Regions from separate parts of the Shinella sp. M27 genome, predicted to be linked through region 3. Evidence: riboswitches for the same ligand, from Rfam matches in the RefSeq annotation. Region 3 holds a riboswitch; each other region holds the start of a gene.
The links. A riboswitch is a leader RNA that binds a small molecule or an ion and turns the genes downstream of it on or off. The one in region 3 is predicted to bind thiamine pyrophosphate.
Positions count from the first base shown of each region.

Region 1: it holds a riboswitch for thiamine pyrophosphate, as region 3 does, so the genes downstream of both, thiC (phosphomethylpyrimidine synthase ThiC) here and thiB (thiamine ABC transporter substrate binding subunit) in region 3, are expected to answer to the same signal.
Region 2: it holds a riboswitch for thiamine pyrophosphate, as region 3 does, so the genes downstream of both, thiD (bifunctional hydroxymethylpyrimidine kinase/phosphomethylpyrimidine kinase) here and thiB (thiamine ABC transporter substrate binding subunit) in region 3, are expected to answer to the same signal.

Region 1 covers NZ_JBLZPK010000060.1:247,325-252,483, forward strand. The annotation lists gene ACOZK4_RS23180 (YqaA family protein) at 1-260, shown strand, start outside; gene ACOZK4_RS23185 (sigma-70 family RNA polymerase sigma factor) at 315-860, shown strand; gene ACOZK4_RS23190 (anti-sigma factor family protein) at 847-1,620, shown strand; gene ACOZK4_RS23195 (Bax inhibitor-1/YccA family protein) at 1,648-2,364, shown strand; TPP riboswitch at 2,500-2,616, shown strand; gene thiC (phosphomethylpyrimidine synthase ThiC) at 2,708-4,519, shown strand; gene thiO (glycine oxidase ThiO) at 4,522-5,159, shown strand, end outside.
Region 2 covers NZ_JBLZPK010000032.1:93,981-99,139, forward strand. The annotation lists gene ACOZK4_RS12670 (GNAT family N-acetyltransferase) at 1-543, opposite strand, end outside; gene dut (dUTP diphosphatase) at 548-1,015, opposite strand; gene ACOZK4_RS12680 (peptide chain release factor 3) at 1,110-2,690, shown strand; TPP riboswitch at 2,758-2,854, shown strand; gene thiD (bifunctional hydroxymethylpyrimidine kinase/phosphomethylpyrimidine kinase) at 2,897-3,709, shown strand; gene ACOZK4_RS12690 (LysE family translocator) at 3,808-4,419, opposite strand; gene ACOZK4_RS12695 (AraC family transcriptional regulator) at 4,548-5,159, opposite strand, start outside.
Region 3 covers NZ_JBLZPK010000007.1:220,447-225,605, reverse strand. The annotation lists gene ACOZK4_RS02225 (ABC-F family ATP-binding cassette domain-containing protein) at 1-1,085, opposite strand, end outside; gene ACOZK4_RS02220 (thiamine diphosphokinase) at 1,089-1,754, opposite strand; gene ACOZK4_RS02215 (hypothetical protein) at 1,882-2,058, opposite strand; TPP riboswitch at 2,218-2,324, shown strand; gene thiB (thiamine ABC transporter substrate binding subunit) at 2,364-3,371, shown strand; gene thiP (thiamine/thiamine pyrophosphate ABC transporter permease) at 3,385-5,004, shown strand; gene thiQ (thiamine ABC transporter ATP-binding protein) at 4,997-5,159, shown strand, end outside.

The DNA.
Region 1 (5,159 bases), on a different contig from region 3:
TGCTGGGGCGCGGCATCGAGCGTTATCGCGAAGCGCGCTGGTTTCCCGTCAGCGCAGAAAGCCTGGAACGCGCCGGACGCTGGTATCGCCGCTACGGCTGGTGGAGCCTGCTGTTGAGTTGGCTACCCATTATCGGTGACCCCTTGACGCTTGCCGCCGGCATCATGCGCGAGCCCTTCCCGCGCTTTCTGCTGGTCGTCACCATCGCAAAATTCGGCCGCTACGTTGTCCTCGCCGCGGCAATCCTGCATTGGCTTTGAATTTTTTTGCCATGACGATGGAATGAGCACCGCGCAGCTTTCGTATATTGGGTCATGAACGGAAAGACACCCGGCTTCAACGTGATCGGACAGCTTGCGGCGCTCAGGCGCTATGCGCTTTCGCTCGTCCGCAATCCGGACGAGGCGGAAGATCTCGTGCACGATGCACTCGTGAAAGCCTACGAGCGGCAGTCGAGCTTCCGCACCGGTGCCAATGTACGCAACTGGCTGATGTCCATTCTGCACAATGCGCATATCGACCGCCTGCGCCAGCGCCGCTCGCTGGAGCGCCGCCACGATGCGGCGGCCGATCTCGCCGAACGCGCGATGCCGGCGAACCAGGACCATTCGGTGCGGCTCACGCAGCTGCGCGACGCGTTCTTCGGCCTGCCGGAAGACCAGCGCGCGGCGCTGCATCTCGTCGCTATCGAGGAGCTTTCCTATCAGGAAGCGGCCGACACGCTGAAGATTCCGGTGGGCACGCTGATGTCGCGCGTTGCCCGCGCCCGCGAACGGCTGCGCAGCTTCGAACAGAGCGGTCCGGCCGCGACCGTAACCCATCTCAAAATCGTCGGAGGCACTGACGATGACAAGCAATGACCCCATTCTCGAGGCCGATCTCAACGCCTATGTCGACGACCAGCTCGCCGTCGGCCGGCGCATCGAGGTGGAAGCCTATTTGTCGGAACGGCCCGAAACCGCAGCCCAGATCATGAAGGACCTGCGCGTGCGCGACGAACTGCGCCTGGCGCTTGCCGACCACCGCGCGGTGATGCGGCAGGAAACGCGCGAGGCCGCACGCCTGCTCGAACGGGCGCTGTCGCGCCGCCGCGTCTTCGGTTTCCTGCGCCGCGCCGCCACCATCGCGCTCTTTGTCGCCGCCGGCTGGGTCGCCCATGCGGCCTTCGGCCCCTTCGGCGCAACCGAGGTCGTGGCATCGACGCCGCCGCCCGTCTTCGTGGAAGAGGCGGTGCGGGCGCACAAGACGACGCTTCTGCGCGATTACATGGCGTCTCAGCCGGAAACGGAAAACTTCGACCCCGCCGAGATCCGCTCTGCGACGGCAATCGTCCTGCCGGACCTGCCGAAGGGCTGGGGCGTCGTCGACACGCAGGTCTTCCCCTCGGCCTACGGCCCAAGCGTCGAACTGGTGCTGGAGCCCCGGAAGGATGAGCGCCTGTCGCTTTTCGCCGTGCGCCCCGGCTCCTTTGCCGTGCAGCACGTGCTGCTCTTCCACGCCGACAATGCCCGCGCCGCCTATTGGCAGATCGGCGATGTCGCCTATGCGCTGGTGTCGGAAAGCCGCAAGGCCGACGAGCTGGCCGAAACCGCGCGGGATCTTTCCCGCACGCTCTACTGATCAACCGTTTCCAGAAGGAGATTTCAGATGGAACCCGTACAACAACGATTTGGCTATGGCGCGCAGGCGCAATCGGCCGCCCTCTTCGACGAGGGCCTGCGCCAGCACATGCTGCGCGTCTACAACTACATGGGCGCCGGCCTCGTCATCACCGGCCTCGTCGCCTTCATCGTCGGCTCGACGCCGGCGCTCTACGTGCCAATCTTCTCCTCCCCGCTGAAGTGGGTGGTGATGCTTGCGCCGCTCGCCTTCGTCTTCTTCTTCTCGTTCAAGATCCAGACAATGTCGGCCGGCACAGCCCAGATGACCTTCTGGGCGTTCTGCGCCGTCATGGGCCTGTCGCTCGCCTCGGTATTCCTCGTCTTCACCGGCATGAGCATCGCCCGCACCTTCTTCATCGCCGCAACGATGTTCGGCACGACAAGCCTCTACGGCTACGTGACAAAGCGGGATCTGTCGAAGGTCGGCTCGTTCCTGATGATGGGCCTGATCGGCGTTGTCATCGCCTCGGTCGTCAACATCTTCCTCGGCTCGAGCGCGCTGCAGTTCGCGATTTCCGTCATCGGCATCGTCGTCTTCGTCGGCCTGACCGCCTGGGACACGCAGAACATCAAGGAACAGTATGCCGAAAACATCGACCAGGAATCGAGCCAGAAGATGGCTGTGTTCGGTGCGCTCTCGCTGTATCTCAATTTCGTCAACATCTTCCAGCTGCTGCTGAATTTCACGGGTGAACGCGAGTAGTTTTCGTGAATGATTTCAAAGGGAACGGCGGGGCTATGCTCCGCCGTTTCTTTTTGTGCGCATGCAATAAACCGTAAGAATTTACTTACATAAATTACCCATGTTGACAAATCGGCCCGCAGCGTTTTTGCTTAAGGCATTCACCAGGGGGGTCCCGACAAGGGGCTGAGATACTGCTGGCTTTCGCAGCGCAGTGACCCGTTGAACCTGATCCAGTTCATACTGGCGTAGGGACGGTGCAAGCGCTGTGGCAGGACATCCGCAAACCCGGATTCCGTCTCGGCGTCCTTCCATCATTCCGGCTCTAGGACTGGGTCTCCAAACGAACACTTGGAGCCTCACGATGAATATTGCCGCCCAAAAGCTTACCCCGACCGTCACGACCGGCGCCCTGCCCGCCTCGCGCAAGATCCACATTGCCGGCGAAGAACATCCCGACATCCGCGTGCCGATGCGCGAGATTTCGCTCCACCCGACCTCGGGCGAACCGCCCGTCATCGTTTACGATGCCTCCGGCCCCTACACCGACCCCAACCACGTCGTCGCCATCGATGCCGGCCTGCCGCGGCTGCGCGAAAGCTGGGTTATCGCCCGCGGCGACACCGAGGGGTACGAAGGCCGCCATGTCCGCCCCGAGGATAACGGCTTTGCAACGGGCGAGCGCCTGACGCCGGAATTTCCCGTCCGCAACCACCCGCGCCGCGCGAAGGACGGCAAGTCGGTGACGCAGCTCGCCTACGCCCGGGCCGGCATCATCACGCCGGAAATGGAGTTCATCGCAATCCGGGAAAACCTCGGCCGCAAGGCGGCAAAAGAGGCCCTTGCCCGCGACGGCGAAAGTTTTGACGCGCATATCCCCGATTTCGTGACACCGGACTTCGTCCGCCAGGAGGTCGCGAGCGGCCGGGCCATCATCCCCGCCAATATCAACCATCCGGAAGCCGAGGCGATGATCATCGGCCGGAATTTCCTGGTCAAGATCAACGCCAATATCGGCAATTCCGCCGTCACCTCCTCCATGGCGGAGGAGGTCGAGAAGATGGTCTGGGCGATCCGCTGGGGCGGCGATACGGTCATGGACCTCTCGACCGGCCGCAACATCCACAACATCCGCGAATGGATCATCCGCAATTCGCCTGTGCCGATCGGCACCGTGCCGCTCTACCAGGCGCTGGAGAAGGTCAATGGCATTGCCGAGGACCTCACCTGGGAGGTTTTTCGCGATACGCTGATCGAGCAGGCCGAACAGGGTGTCGATTATTTCACCATCCATGCCGGCGTGCGGCTGCACTACATCCCGCTCACCGTCAACCGCGTCACCGGCATCGTCTCGCGCGGCGGCTCGATCATGGCCAAGTGGTGTCTGCATCACCACAGGGAAAGCTTCCTCTACGAGCATTTCGAGGAAATCTGCGACATCTGCCGCGCCTATGACGTCTCCTTCTCGCTCGGCGACGGCCTGCGTCCCGGCTCGATTGCCGACGCCAACGATGCCGCGCAGTTCGCCGAACTGGAGACGCTCGGCGAACTCACGCAAATCGCCTGGAAAAAGGACTGCCAGGTCATGATCGAGGGCCCCGGCCATGTGCCGATGCACAAGATCAAGGAGAACATGGACAAGCAGTTGAAGACCTGCGGCGAGGCCCCGTTCTACACGCTCGGGCCCCTGACGACGGACATCGCACCGGGCTACGACCACATCACCTCAGGCATCGGGGCGGCCATGATCGGCTGGTTCGGCACCGCCATGCTCTGCTACGTCACGCCGAAGGAACATCTCGGCCTGCCCGACCGCAACGACGTGAAGGTCGGCGTCATCACCTATAAGATCGCGGCGCATGCGGCCGATCTCGCCAAGGGGCATCCGGCCGCAAAAATCCGCGACGATGCCCTGTCGCGCGCCCGCTTCGAATTCCGCTGGGAGGACCAGTTCAACCTCTCGCTCGACCCGGACACCGCGCGTTCGTTCCACGACGAGACCCTGCCGAAGGAGGCGCACAAAGTCGCGCATTTCTGCTCCATGTGCGGCCCGAAATTCTGCTCCATGCGCATTTCGCACGATATCCGCGCCGAGGCGCAGAAGGAGGGGCTGGAGACGATGGCCCAGAAATTCCGCGAGGGCGGTGATCTCTACATGCCGCTTGCGGGAGAATGACCATGCGCATCCTCGTCAAAGGCGCCGGCGTCGCCGGCCTGACGGTCGCCTGGCAGCTCTATCGCCACGGCTTCGACGTCACCATTCACGAACGGGCCGAGAAAATCGGCCAGGGTGCCTCCGGCTTTGCCGGCGGCATGCTCGCCCCCTGGTGCGAACGGGAAGGCGCGGAAGAACCCGTGCTGACGCTCGGCCGTCTCGCCGCGGACTGGTGGGAAGCCGCCCTTCCCGGCCATGTGCAGCGGCGCGGCACGCTGGTCGTGGCCAGCGGGCGTGATGCCGGTGAGCTTGAGCGTTTTGCGGGACGAACCAGCGGCTGGGAATGGCTGGACGAGCAGGCCATCGCCGCCCTGGAGCCGGATCTCGCCGGCCGCTTCCGCAAGGCGCTGTTCTTCCGGCAGGAGGCGCATCTCGACCCGCGCAAGGCGCTCTCCGCGCTGACGGCGGGGCTTGAGGAGGCGCGTATGCGCTTCCTCTTCGGCCCCGGCGGTGACACGGCCCGTTATGACCGGGTCGTCGATTGCACGGGGGCCGCACAGATCGGGCGCTTGCCCAATCTGCGGGGCGTACGCGGCGAGATGCTGCGGCTTGAAACCGGCGACGTCACCCTTTCCCGTCCCGTCCGCCTGCTGCATCCGCG
Region 2 (5,159 bases), on a different contig from region 3:
AAAACGATCGGAAACCGGGCGACGACCATTCAAGAGTCGGCGAAGCAACGTCACGTCCGCATCGTTGGCCATATCGAGCTGCCGCGTTGCGCCAGCCCGACCGCCTGTCGGTGCCGGGCCTGCAAAACGATGCTGCGCCAGCGTTCGGAAACCGTAACGCTCGTAGAGGGTGGGCTTGTCGGTCAGCAGCGCCACGGCTTCAAAACCCTCGCTGTCGCAATAGTCGAGGGCTGCCTCCATGACGGAGCGGAACAGGCCGCGCCCGCGAAAATCCGGCCGCACCGCTCCCGATTGCAGCGCCGCGGCGCGCGTGAAATTGCCGTTGATGACCAGCGGCATCGAGAAGGCACTGATATTGGCGATGCAGGTGCCGGATGCGTCGAACCAGGCGAAGGGCACGCCGGTCGGGTCCGGCCCGCCAAGCCGGTCGAGGATCGTCACATCGATGCCGAACGTGTCGTCGAGCAGGCCGGCAAGCGCCAGCGAAGCCGCCGGATCGCCGAAATAGTTCGCGCGGAAAACGAGCGCAGGATGGCCCGTCATCGTCTCAGCGCACGCCGGTCGAGCCGAAGCCGCCGGCGCCGCGTGCGGTCTCGCTGGCTTCCGTTACCTCGTGAACGGCGATCTGCGTTACGGGGGCGATTACCATCTGGGCGATGCGCATGCCGCGCTCGATGGTGAACGGCTCTTCGCCGAGATTGACGAGCAGCACCTTCACCTCGCCGCGATAATCGCTGTCGATGGTGCCGGGGGTGTTGAGGCAGGTGATGCCGTTCTTGAAGGCGAGGCCGGAGCGCGGACGGATCTGCGCCTCGTAGCCGAAGGGCACTTCGAAGACGAAGCCGGTCGGTACCAGCGTGCGCTTGCCCGGCGCGAGCGTCAGCGGTGCATCGGCTTCCACCGCGGCGCGCAGGTCCATGCCGGCGGCGCCCGGCGTCTCATAGGCGGGAAGCTCGATCCCCGCGCCATGCGGCAGGCGGATGAGGGAGAGCTGGGCGGGAGCGTGTGCGGTCATGCGGCCATAAGCCGGCCGTGGCGGCAGCGCGTCAATTGCATCTTCGAGGCGGAGCCTGTAAAGACGCCGGCAACTCACAGGATATTGCAGAAAAATGGCTGAAACCCTCGCCGAGGCGGTCTCCCGCCGCCGCACCTTCGCGATCATCGCGCACCCGGACGCCGGTAAAACCACGCTCACCGAAAAGCTGCTGCTGTTCGGCGGCGCCATCCAGCTCGCCGGCGAAGTGAAGGCGAAGAAGGACCGCATCCAGACCCGGTCGGACTGGATGAAGATCGAGCGCGAGCGCGGCATCTCCGTCGTGACCTCGGTCATGACCTTCGAATATGACGGCAACGTCTTCAACATTCTCGATACGCCCGGCCACGAGGACTTCGCCGACGATACCTACCGCACGCTGACGGCCGTTGACGCGGCCATCATGGTCATCGATGCCGCCAAGGGTATCGAGCCGCGCACGCTGAAACTCTTCGAAGTCTGCCGCCTGCGCGATATCCCGATCATCACCTTCGTCAACAAGATGGACCGCGAAAGCCGCGACCCCTTCGAAATCCTCGACGAGGTGGAAGAGAAGCTGGCACTCGATACCGCGCCGGTCACCTGGCCCGTCGGCCGCTCCAAGTCCTTCTGCGGCTCCTATCACCTTGCCGATCGCACCTATCGCGGCTCGGATACGCAGGTGCAGCCGACGAAAATGGACGATATCGCCGAAGTCGCCAAAAACCTGCCGGAAAACGAGCGCGAAGCCTTCACCGAGGAGCTGGAGCTGGCCCGCGAGGCCTGCCGCCCATTCGACCGCGAAGCCTTCCTCGAAGGCCATATGACGCCGGTCTTCTTCGGTTCGGCATTGCGCAATTTCGGTGTGCGCGATCTCATCAACGCGCTCGGCGCCTTCGCGCCGCCGCCGCGTGACCAGATTGCCGATGTGCGCAAGGTCCATGCCGCCGAAGACAAGATGACGGCCTTCGTCTTCAAGATCCAGGCCAATATGGACCCGAACCACCGCGACCGCATCGCGTTTGCCCGCGTCTGCTCCGGTATGCTGGAGCGCGGCATGAAGGTGCGCCTTGCCCGCACCGGCAAGACCATAGGTCTCTCGGCGCCGCAGTTCTTCTTCGCCTCGCAGCGCCAGCTGGCCGACACGGCCTATGCCGGCGACGTGGTGGGCATCCCGAACCACGGCACGCTGCGCATCGGCGATACGCTGACGGAAGGCGAAGCGCTGGTCTTCGAGGGCGTGCCGAACTTCGCGCCGGAAATTCTGCGCCGCGTGCGGCTGGAAGACGCGATGAAGGCCAAGAAGCTGAAGGAAGCCCTGCAGCAGATGGCGGAAGAGGGCGTCGTGCAGCTATTCTCACCGGAAGACGGCTCGCCGGCCATCGTCGGCGTGGTCGGTGCGCTGCAGCTCGACGTGTTGAAGGAACGGCTTCAGGGGGAATACGGTCTGCCGGTTTCCTTCGAGATGTCGCGCTTCTCCGTCTGCCGCTGGGTTTCCTCCGAGAATGCGGCGGAACTCGACAAATTCGTTACCCAGCGCCGCGGCGATATCGCCCGCGACCTTGACGGCGATCCGGTGTTTTTGGCGCAGGACAGCTTCTCTCTGCGCTACGAGGCGGAGCGCTATCCCGCGATCAAGATGGTCGCCATCAAGGAATATCACGTCACCAAGGCGTAACGCACGCCTGCCATTTTGCCGCCTGTCACTTTCAAGATGACAGGCGGCTTTTCATTTGCGAAACGTAGCGCCTGGACAGGGGCGTCCGCCGCAAGGCGGGCTGAGAAGCACCCTTTGAACCTGAACCGGATCATGCCGGCGGAGGGAGTCGAACGGGCGCCGTATCGCTGCGCGTCCCACGGCCACCTCCGTCGCAAGGAGGCTTAATGGCCGAGACGACCATCGCAAACATCCTTTCCATCGCAGGGTCCGACCCGTCGGGCGGCGCCGGCATCCAGGCCGATCTCAAGACCTTCGCGGCGCGCGGCACCTATGGCATGGCCGTGCTGACGGCGCTGACGGCGCAGAACACACAAGGCGTGTCCGGCGTGCATCTCGTGCCGGCGGATTTCGTCGCGGCGCAGATCCGGGATGTCTTCGCCGATGTGCGGGTCCATGCGGTGAAGATCGGCATGATCGCCTCGGCCGATATTGTCGAGGCGGTGGCCCATGCGCTCGCCAGCCATCGCAGCACGCCGCTCGTGCTCGATCCCGTCATGGTGGCCAAGGGTGGCGCCTCGCTTCTGGCGCGCGAGGCCGTCGATGCCCTGATGCGCCGCCTGCTGCCGCTCGCCACGGTGCTCACGCCCAACCTGCCGGAGGCGGCCGCTCTGCTCGGCGAGGCGGAGGCAACGGACCGGGAGACGATGGCGGATCAGGCGAACCGCCTGCTGGCGCTTGGCCCCAAGGCGGTGCTGCTGAAGGGTGGGCACCTGCCCGGCAACCAGAGCCCGGATGTCCTGGCGACGCGCGATCGCCTGCGCTGGTTCGAGGGCGTGCGCGTCCTTACGCGCAACACCCATGGCACCGGCTGCTCGCTATCGAGCGCCATTGCGGCCGAACTCGGCAAGGGCAAGACGCTGCCGGATGCCGTGGCGGCGGCAAAAAGCTACATTGCCGGCGCCGTGCGCGGCTCGGATGCGCTGGCCGTCGGCTCCGGCCACGGCCCGCTGCACCATTTTCATGCGCTCTGGAACTAGAGTATTTCCGCTTTTCTTCGAAACGCGAAAACGCTCTAGCTCTTTGTTTCTAGGCAATTCCGGACGCAAAACCGCTTCGCACTTTTGCTGGAATTGCTCTAGCGATCCGCGAGCGCCAGCCGCAGACCCATCAGACCGAGCGCGGCGGCAAAACTGCGCTGTGTCCAGACCATGATCTTCGGACGGCTCAGCACCTGCTGCCGCAGGCCTGCGGCAAGGGCTGCATAGAGCGCGAAGACGAGGAAGGTCAGCGCCATGAAGACTACGCCGAGGATGAGCATGCGCGCGGTGACGTCAGGCGCCTGTGCCGGTACGAATTGCGGCAGGAAGGCCAGGAAGAACAGCGAGAGTTTCGGGTTGAAGATATTGGTGAGGATGCCTTTCCGCACGATGCGCGGCGCCCGTTCTGCCGGCTGATCCGGCCCGAGATCGAGCGCACGCGAATCCTTCAGGAGGCTCCAGGCGATGAAAAGCAGATAGGCGACGCCGGCATAGCGCAGCACCTCGAAGGCGAGCGCACTGGCATGCAGCACGGCGGCAAGCCCGACGACACTGGCGAGGATATGCGGAATGATGCCGAGCGTGCAGCCGAAGGCGGCAAGCAGGCCGGCGCGAAAACCACCGCTGATACCGAGCGCCAGCGTATAGATGACGCCGGTGCCCGGAAGCAGGATGACAACGAGCGAGGTTATGAGGAATTCGGTGGTCATGTGATGTTCCCATGCTGAGGAGCGGGCAGGAAACACCGGAGCGGCCAGGATGGTCTTGAACGAAATTGCAGCCAAGCAATTCCAGCAAAAGTGCGGAGCGGTTTTGCGCCCGGAATTGCGAAAAGTCGCTAGGCGAGGGCGGCGTGGTAGGCACCGGGCGTATAGCCGTAGCGGCGGGTGAAATTGCGCGTCATATGGCTCTGGTCGGCAAAGCCTGCTTCGGCCGCGGCTTCGGCGAGCGGCTTTCCCGTCGCGATCAATCGACGGGAAAGCTCGGTGCGGCGCTGGAGCAGGTAGGCGTGCGGTGTCAGCCCGGTCACGCGGGCGAAGTCACGCACCAGCCGGAAACGGCCAAGCCCGCTTTCTTCCGCAAGGTCTTCAAGGGTGATGGCGGCATCGGGCATGCTGTCGAGTTTTTCACGGGCACGGGCGACGCCCGATGTTGCGATGCCGGAACGTTTTGCCGGCCGTTCGCGCAGCACGGCTGCCAGCAACAGCAGCAGCCGTTCCTCGTGGCCAAGCGGCGCGGCCCGAGCATCCAGCAAGGCCGCAAGGGCTGCTGCGGCGAGAGCGCTCACATGCCCGTCCGCCAGAACAGGTGCATAAAACTCGTCGCGCGGCCGGCCCTCGAAAATATCCTCCGCGGCAGACGCGACGATCTTCGGCTGCAGATACAGCATGCGCCAGGCGCGCGGCGTATCGCCGATCGGTACACCGTCGTGCACTTCGCCGGGATTGAC
Region 3 (5,159 bases):
GTATCATCGAGATTCAGGTCCTCGCGGCGCTGGTCGAGCGTGGCGATCTCCAGATTGGTGCCGAGCTTCACCGTACCGCTGTCGGGTTCCAGCTGGCCGGTCAGCATTTTCAGCAGCGTCGTCTTGCCGGCACCGTTCGGGCCGACGAGGCCGATGCAATCGCCCCGGTGCACGCGGATCGAGAAGGGCGCGACGATGGTGCGCTCGCCGTAGGCCTTGGTGATCTTTTCCGCCTCGATGACAAGCTTGCCGGATTCCTGCGCATCGGAGGCGCTGGCCTGCACACTGCCCTGCGGGCCCTTGTGGCCGCGATAACGCGAGCGCAGATCGTGCAGCGCGCCGAGACGGCGCATGTTACGCTTGCGGCGTGCCGTCACGCCGTAGCGCAGCCAGTGCTCCTCGCGCTCGATCGCTTTGCCGAGCTTGTGCTGCTCCAGCTCCTCGGCTTCCAGCACCTCATCGCGCCAGGCTTCGAAATGGCCGAAACCGCGGTTGAGCCGGCGCGACTGGCCGCGATCGAGCCAGACGGTGGCGTTCGAGACCTTTTCGAGGAAACGACGGTCGTGCGAGATGACGACGAGCGCCGAGCGGGTCGATTGCAGCTCGCCTTCCAGCCATTCGATGGTCGGAAGATCGAGATGGTTGGTCGGCTCGTCGAGCAGAAGAATGTCCGGCTCCGGCGCCATGACGCGGGCAAGTGCGGCGCGGCGCGCCTCGCCGCCCGACAGCGACTTCGGGTCTTCCGTGCCGTCGAGGCCGAGATGTTCGAGCAGATAGGTGACGCGGTACGGATCGTCGCTCGGGCCAAGCCCGGCTTCGGCATAGGCCGCGACCGTGTCGTAACCATCGAAATCCGGTGCCTGGTGCAGGTAGCGGATAGTCGCGGAGGGGTGGCGGAACACTTCGCCCGACTGCGCCTCGGCAAGGCCGGCGGCGATCTTCATCAGCGTCGACTTGCCCGAGCCGTTGCGGCCGACAAGCGAGATTCGGTCGCCGGGCTCCACTTGCAGGCTCGCGCCGGCAAGCAGCGGCGTGCCGCCGAAACTCAGGAAGATATCGTCGAGTTTGAGGATGGGCGGTGCCAAGGGTCAGGCTCCTGAAAGGTCATAGGGCCGGGCGATGAGGATCGCGCGGCCGGAGGCAAGCGAAAGGCGGATCGGGCCTTCGGCGACATTGGAAATGGTGCGCGAGGAGCCGAAGGGCAACGAAAAATCATTGAGCGGATAGCGCACATTGCCGATGAAGAGGCCCGACAGCGGCGAAAGGCCGAGGATCGAAAACAGGCAACCCTTGGGCAGGTTGATGTCGAGGCTGCCCGGCAACAGTGGCCACGCCTCCTCCTCGCCGGAGGTGAGCTTGATCGCATAGCCGTCTTCGGCCAGCGACACCGCATGAAGCAGGTGCATCAGCGCATGGTCGCTGCGCTCGCCACCAAGCGCGCCGACCAGCACGATATCCTTCGCGCCGCGTTCGGTCGCGACGGACACGGCGATCGCCCCGTCGGTCTCGTTCTTGGCGACGGGATAGGGCTGGCGGTCGACACCGGGCCAGGCGGCGATGAGATCGTCCGGCGTCGAATCGAAATCGCCGACCCAGATTTCCGGCGTCACACCGAGCGCTGCGGCATGCCGCATGCCACCATCGGCCGCCACGAAGCGCGCACCGACAATATCGGCCCGCACCCGCGGCGTCACCGCAAGCGCGCCGCCGAGAAGGACGACGAAGGTCTGGTCTATCGGGGCCGGTATGGTCATGGCTGATGCCCTTAGCGCATGTTCCGGCGAAAGGGAAAGAGTTTGGCGCCGCCGCATAGGCCCGAACGGCAAAAGACCCGGATGCAGGGGAACATCCGGGTCTCGGGGAGGTCAGGGACGGGTTCGCTTAGCGGCAGACCTTGATGCGCTTGATGATCACATTGCCGTAGTAGTCGTAGGACTTGATCTTCTTGATGAAGCAGTACGGCTGATAATCGTAGCTGTAGTAGCCGGCCTGAGAAGGCGCTGCGAAGGAGACGGCAGCGATAAGGGCAACGGTGGCGGAAACGATGATCTTGCGCATGGGGTCTCTCCTGATCGGTTAACGATGAGCCTCTCTCATCCGGTGATCTGAAGGTCTCATATCCCTACCCATGCCGCTGTTCCGGATGGAACAGGGCCGGCCGCCCCGCTTGCGCGCATCCACCCCTTGCGCCGCGGCGTTTCCGGGATTATGCCTTTTTCCGCTCTAACGGGGTGCCTGCAGGTTTGCGGGCTGAGAGGCCTCACCGCCAACCCGAAGAACCTGATCCGGTTTGTACCGGCGGAGGGATTAGACGGCACAATCCAGCGCCCTATTCCCGTTTTTGACGAAACAAGGAGGCGCTGATGCGCAAGACAGTTTTTTCCTCCATCGCGGCGTTCGCCGTTTCCCTCGCCCTGCCCGCCTTCGCACAGGAAAAGACGCTCACCGTCTATACCTATGAGAGCTTCGTTTCCGACTGGGGCCCCGGCCCGAAGGTCAAGGAAGCGTTCGAAAAGACCTGCGGCTGCACGGTCGAATGGGTCGGTGTCGCCGACGGCGTGGAGCTCCTGACCCGACTGAAGCTCGAAGGCGAGGGCACCAAGGCCGATGTCGTGCTCGGGCTCGACACCAGCCTCATCACCGAGGCGAAGGCGACCGGTCTTTTCGAGGCGCACGGCCTTTCGCCTGATAACCTGACGGTGCCCGGCGGTTTTTCCGACGACACCTTCCTGCCCTATGACTACGGCCACTTCGCCGTCGTCTATGACAGCGAGACGGTGAAAAACCCGCCGACGAGCCTGAAGGAACTGGTCGAGGGCGATCCGTCGCAAAAGATCGTCATCGAGGATCCACGCACTTCGACGCCGGGCCTCGGCCTGCTGCTCTGGGTGAAATCCGTCTATGGCGACAAGGCGGGCGAGGCCTGGGGCAAGCTGAAGGACCGCGTGCTGACCGTCACGCCCGGCTGGTCGGAAGCCTATGGCCTGTTCACCAAGGGCGAGGCGCCGATGGTGCTCTCCTACACGACCTCGCCGGCCTATCACGTGATCGCGGAAAAGACCGAGCGCTATAAGGCAGCCGCCTTCTCCGAGGGCCACTATGTGCAGATCGAGGTTGCCGGCCTGACGCGCACCTCGCACGACAAGGACCTTGCCCACCAGTTCCTGACCTTCATGACCAGCCCGGATTTCCAGTCGATCATTCCGGAAACCAACTGGATGATGCCGGCCGCCAAGACGAAGGATCCGCTGCCCGCCGCCTTCGACGCACTGGTCAAGCCGGAAAAGACCTTCCTGATGTCGTCGGACGAAGTCGCCGCCAATCGCAAGGCCTGGATCGACGAATGGCTGGCCGTAATGAGCGCCAAGTAAGGAGCGGCTGAACATGTTCGCCCGCGCGGAACGACGCACACTGCGTGTCGCCGGGGGCCTTGCCCTCGGCTTCGTGCTCGTCTTCGCGGGCGCGGCAACGGCGGTGCTGCTCGCCCATGCGGGCGGCAGCGGCGCCCCGCTCTTCGATGCCTATACCTGGCGGGTGGCGCAGTTCACGCTGATGCAGGCGACGCTCTCGACGCTCCTGTCGGTGGTGCTCGCCATTCCCGTTGCCCGGGCACTTGCCCGCCAGCGGACCTTTCCCGGTCGCGTCTGGATCCTCAGGCTCTCCGTCGTGCCGCTCGGCCTGCCGTCGCTGGTGGCGGCCCTCGGCATCATCGAAATCTGGGGGCGGCAGGGCGTCGTCAACGACCTGCTGCGGCTTGGTGGGCTGGAAAGCCCCGTCAGCGTCTATGGCCTTGCCGGCATCCTGATCGCCCATGTCTTCTTCAACCTGCCGCTCGCCGCGCGGTTCCTGCTGGCGGCACTCGACCGCATCCCGCCGGAATACTGGCTGACCTCGGCCAATCTCGGCATGGGCAGCGGCGCGACCTTCCGGCTCATCGAGTGGCCGGTCATAAGGCGCGTCCTGCCGGGCATTGCCGGCCTGATCTTCATGCTCTGCGCGGCAAGCTTCACCGTGGTGCTGACGCTCGGCGGCGGGCCGGCGGCAACCACCATAGAGGTGGCGATCTATCAGGCGCTGCGCTTCGATTTCGATCCGCAGCGCGCCGTGCTGCTATCCGGCTTGCAGATCGCCGTCACGGCGGCGCTGATCTGGCTGCTCTCGCTGTTCGGCCGCCCGCCGGAAGAGGGCATGACGGCGGGGCGCGATATCAGGCGCTTCGACGGCCGGCGCCGCCGCCTGTCCGATGGCCTCATCCTGCTCGCCTTCTCGCTTTTCACCGCAGCACCGCTTGCCGCGACGCTCGTCTCTGGCCTTGCGGCCGATTTCGGCCGGCTGGCGCTCGATCCTTTGCTGCACCGGGCGCTCGCCACCAGCCTTGCCATATCCTTCGCCTCCGGCTGCCTCAGCCTCGCCATCGCGCTGCCCATCGTGCTGGTGCCGCGCCTGGCCGAGACGAGCGGCGCGGGACTTGCAACGCGACTGATGGCACGGGCGCTGCCTGCGACGGGATCGCTGATCCTGCTGGTGCCGCCGGTCGTGGTGGCGACCGGCTGGTTCCTGATGCTGCGCACCTTCGGCGAGACCGGGCGTTTCGCGCCCGTCATCATCACCGTCATCAATGCGTTGATGGCGCTGCCCTTCGTCGTGCGCGTGCTGGAGCCGGCCTACAGTACGCACCTCACGCGCACCGCCCGACTTGCGCTCAGCCTTGGCGTCACCGGGATGCATCGCCTGCGATGGATCGACTGGCCGGCACTGAAAAAACCGTTCCTCACCGCCTTCGCCTTCGCCATGGCGCTGTCGCTGGGCGACTTGAGCGCCGTCGCGATTTTCGGTGCGGAAGGTTTTGCGACACTGCCCTGGCTGCTGTTCTCGCGCATGGCGAGCTACCGCACCGCGGATGCAGCAGGCATCGCCCTCATTCTCGGCGTGATATGTCTGCTGCTGACGCTGCCCTCCACAGCCGCCGAGCGCCCAACCGAAAGCCCGTCCGCCGATGCCTGATACCGCCATTCGCCTGACTGACGTCACCGTGCGTTTCGAGGAGAAGCGGCTCGCCTTCGACTGCGCCATTCCATCCGGTGCGGCCGTCGCAGTCGCGGGTCCCTCGGGTGCCGGCAAATCGACGCTGTTCAACGTCATCGCCGGTTTCCAGAAAC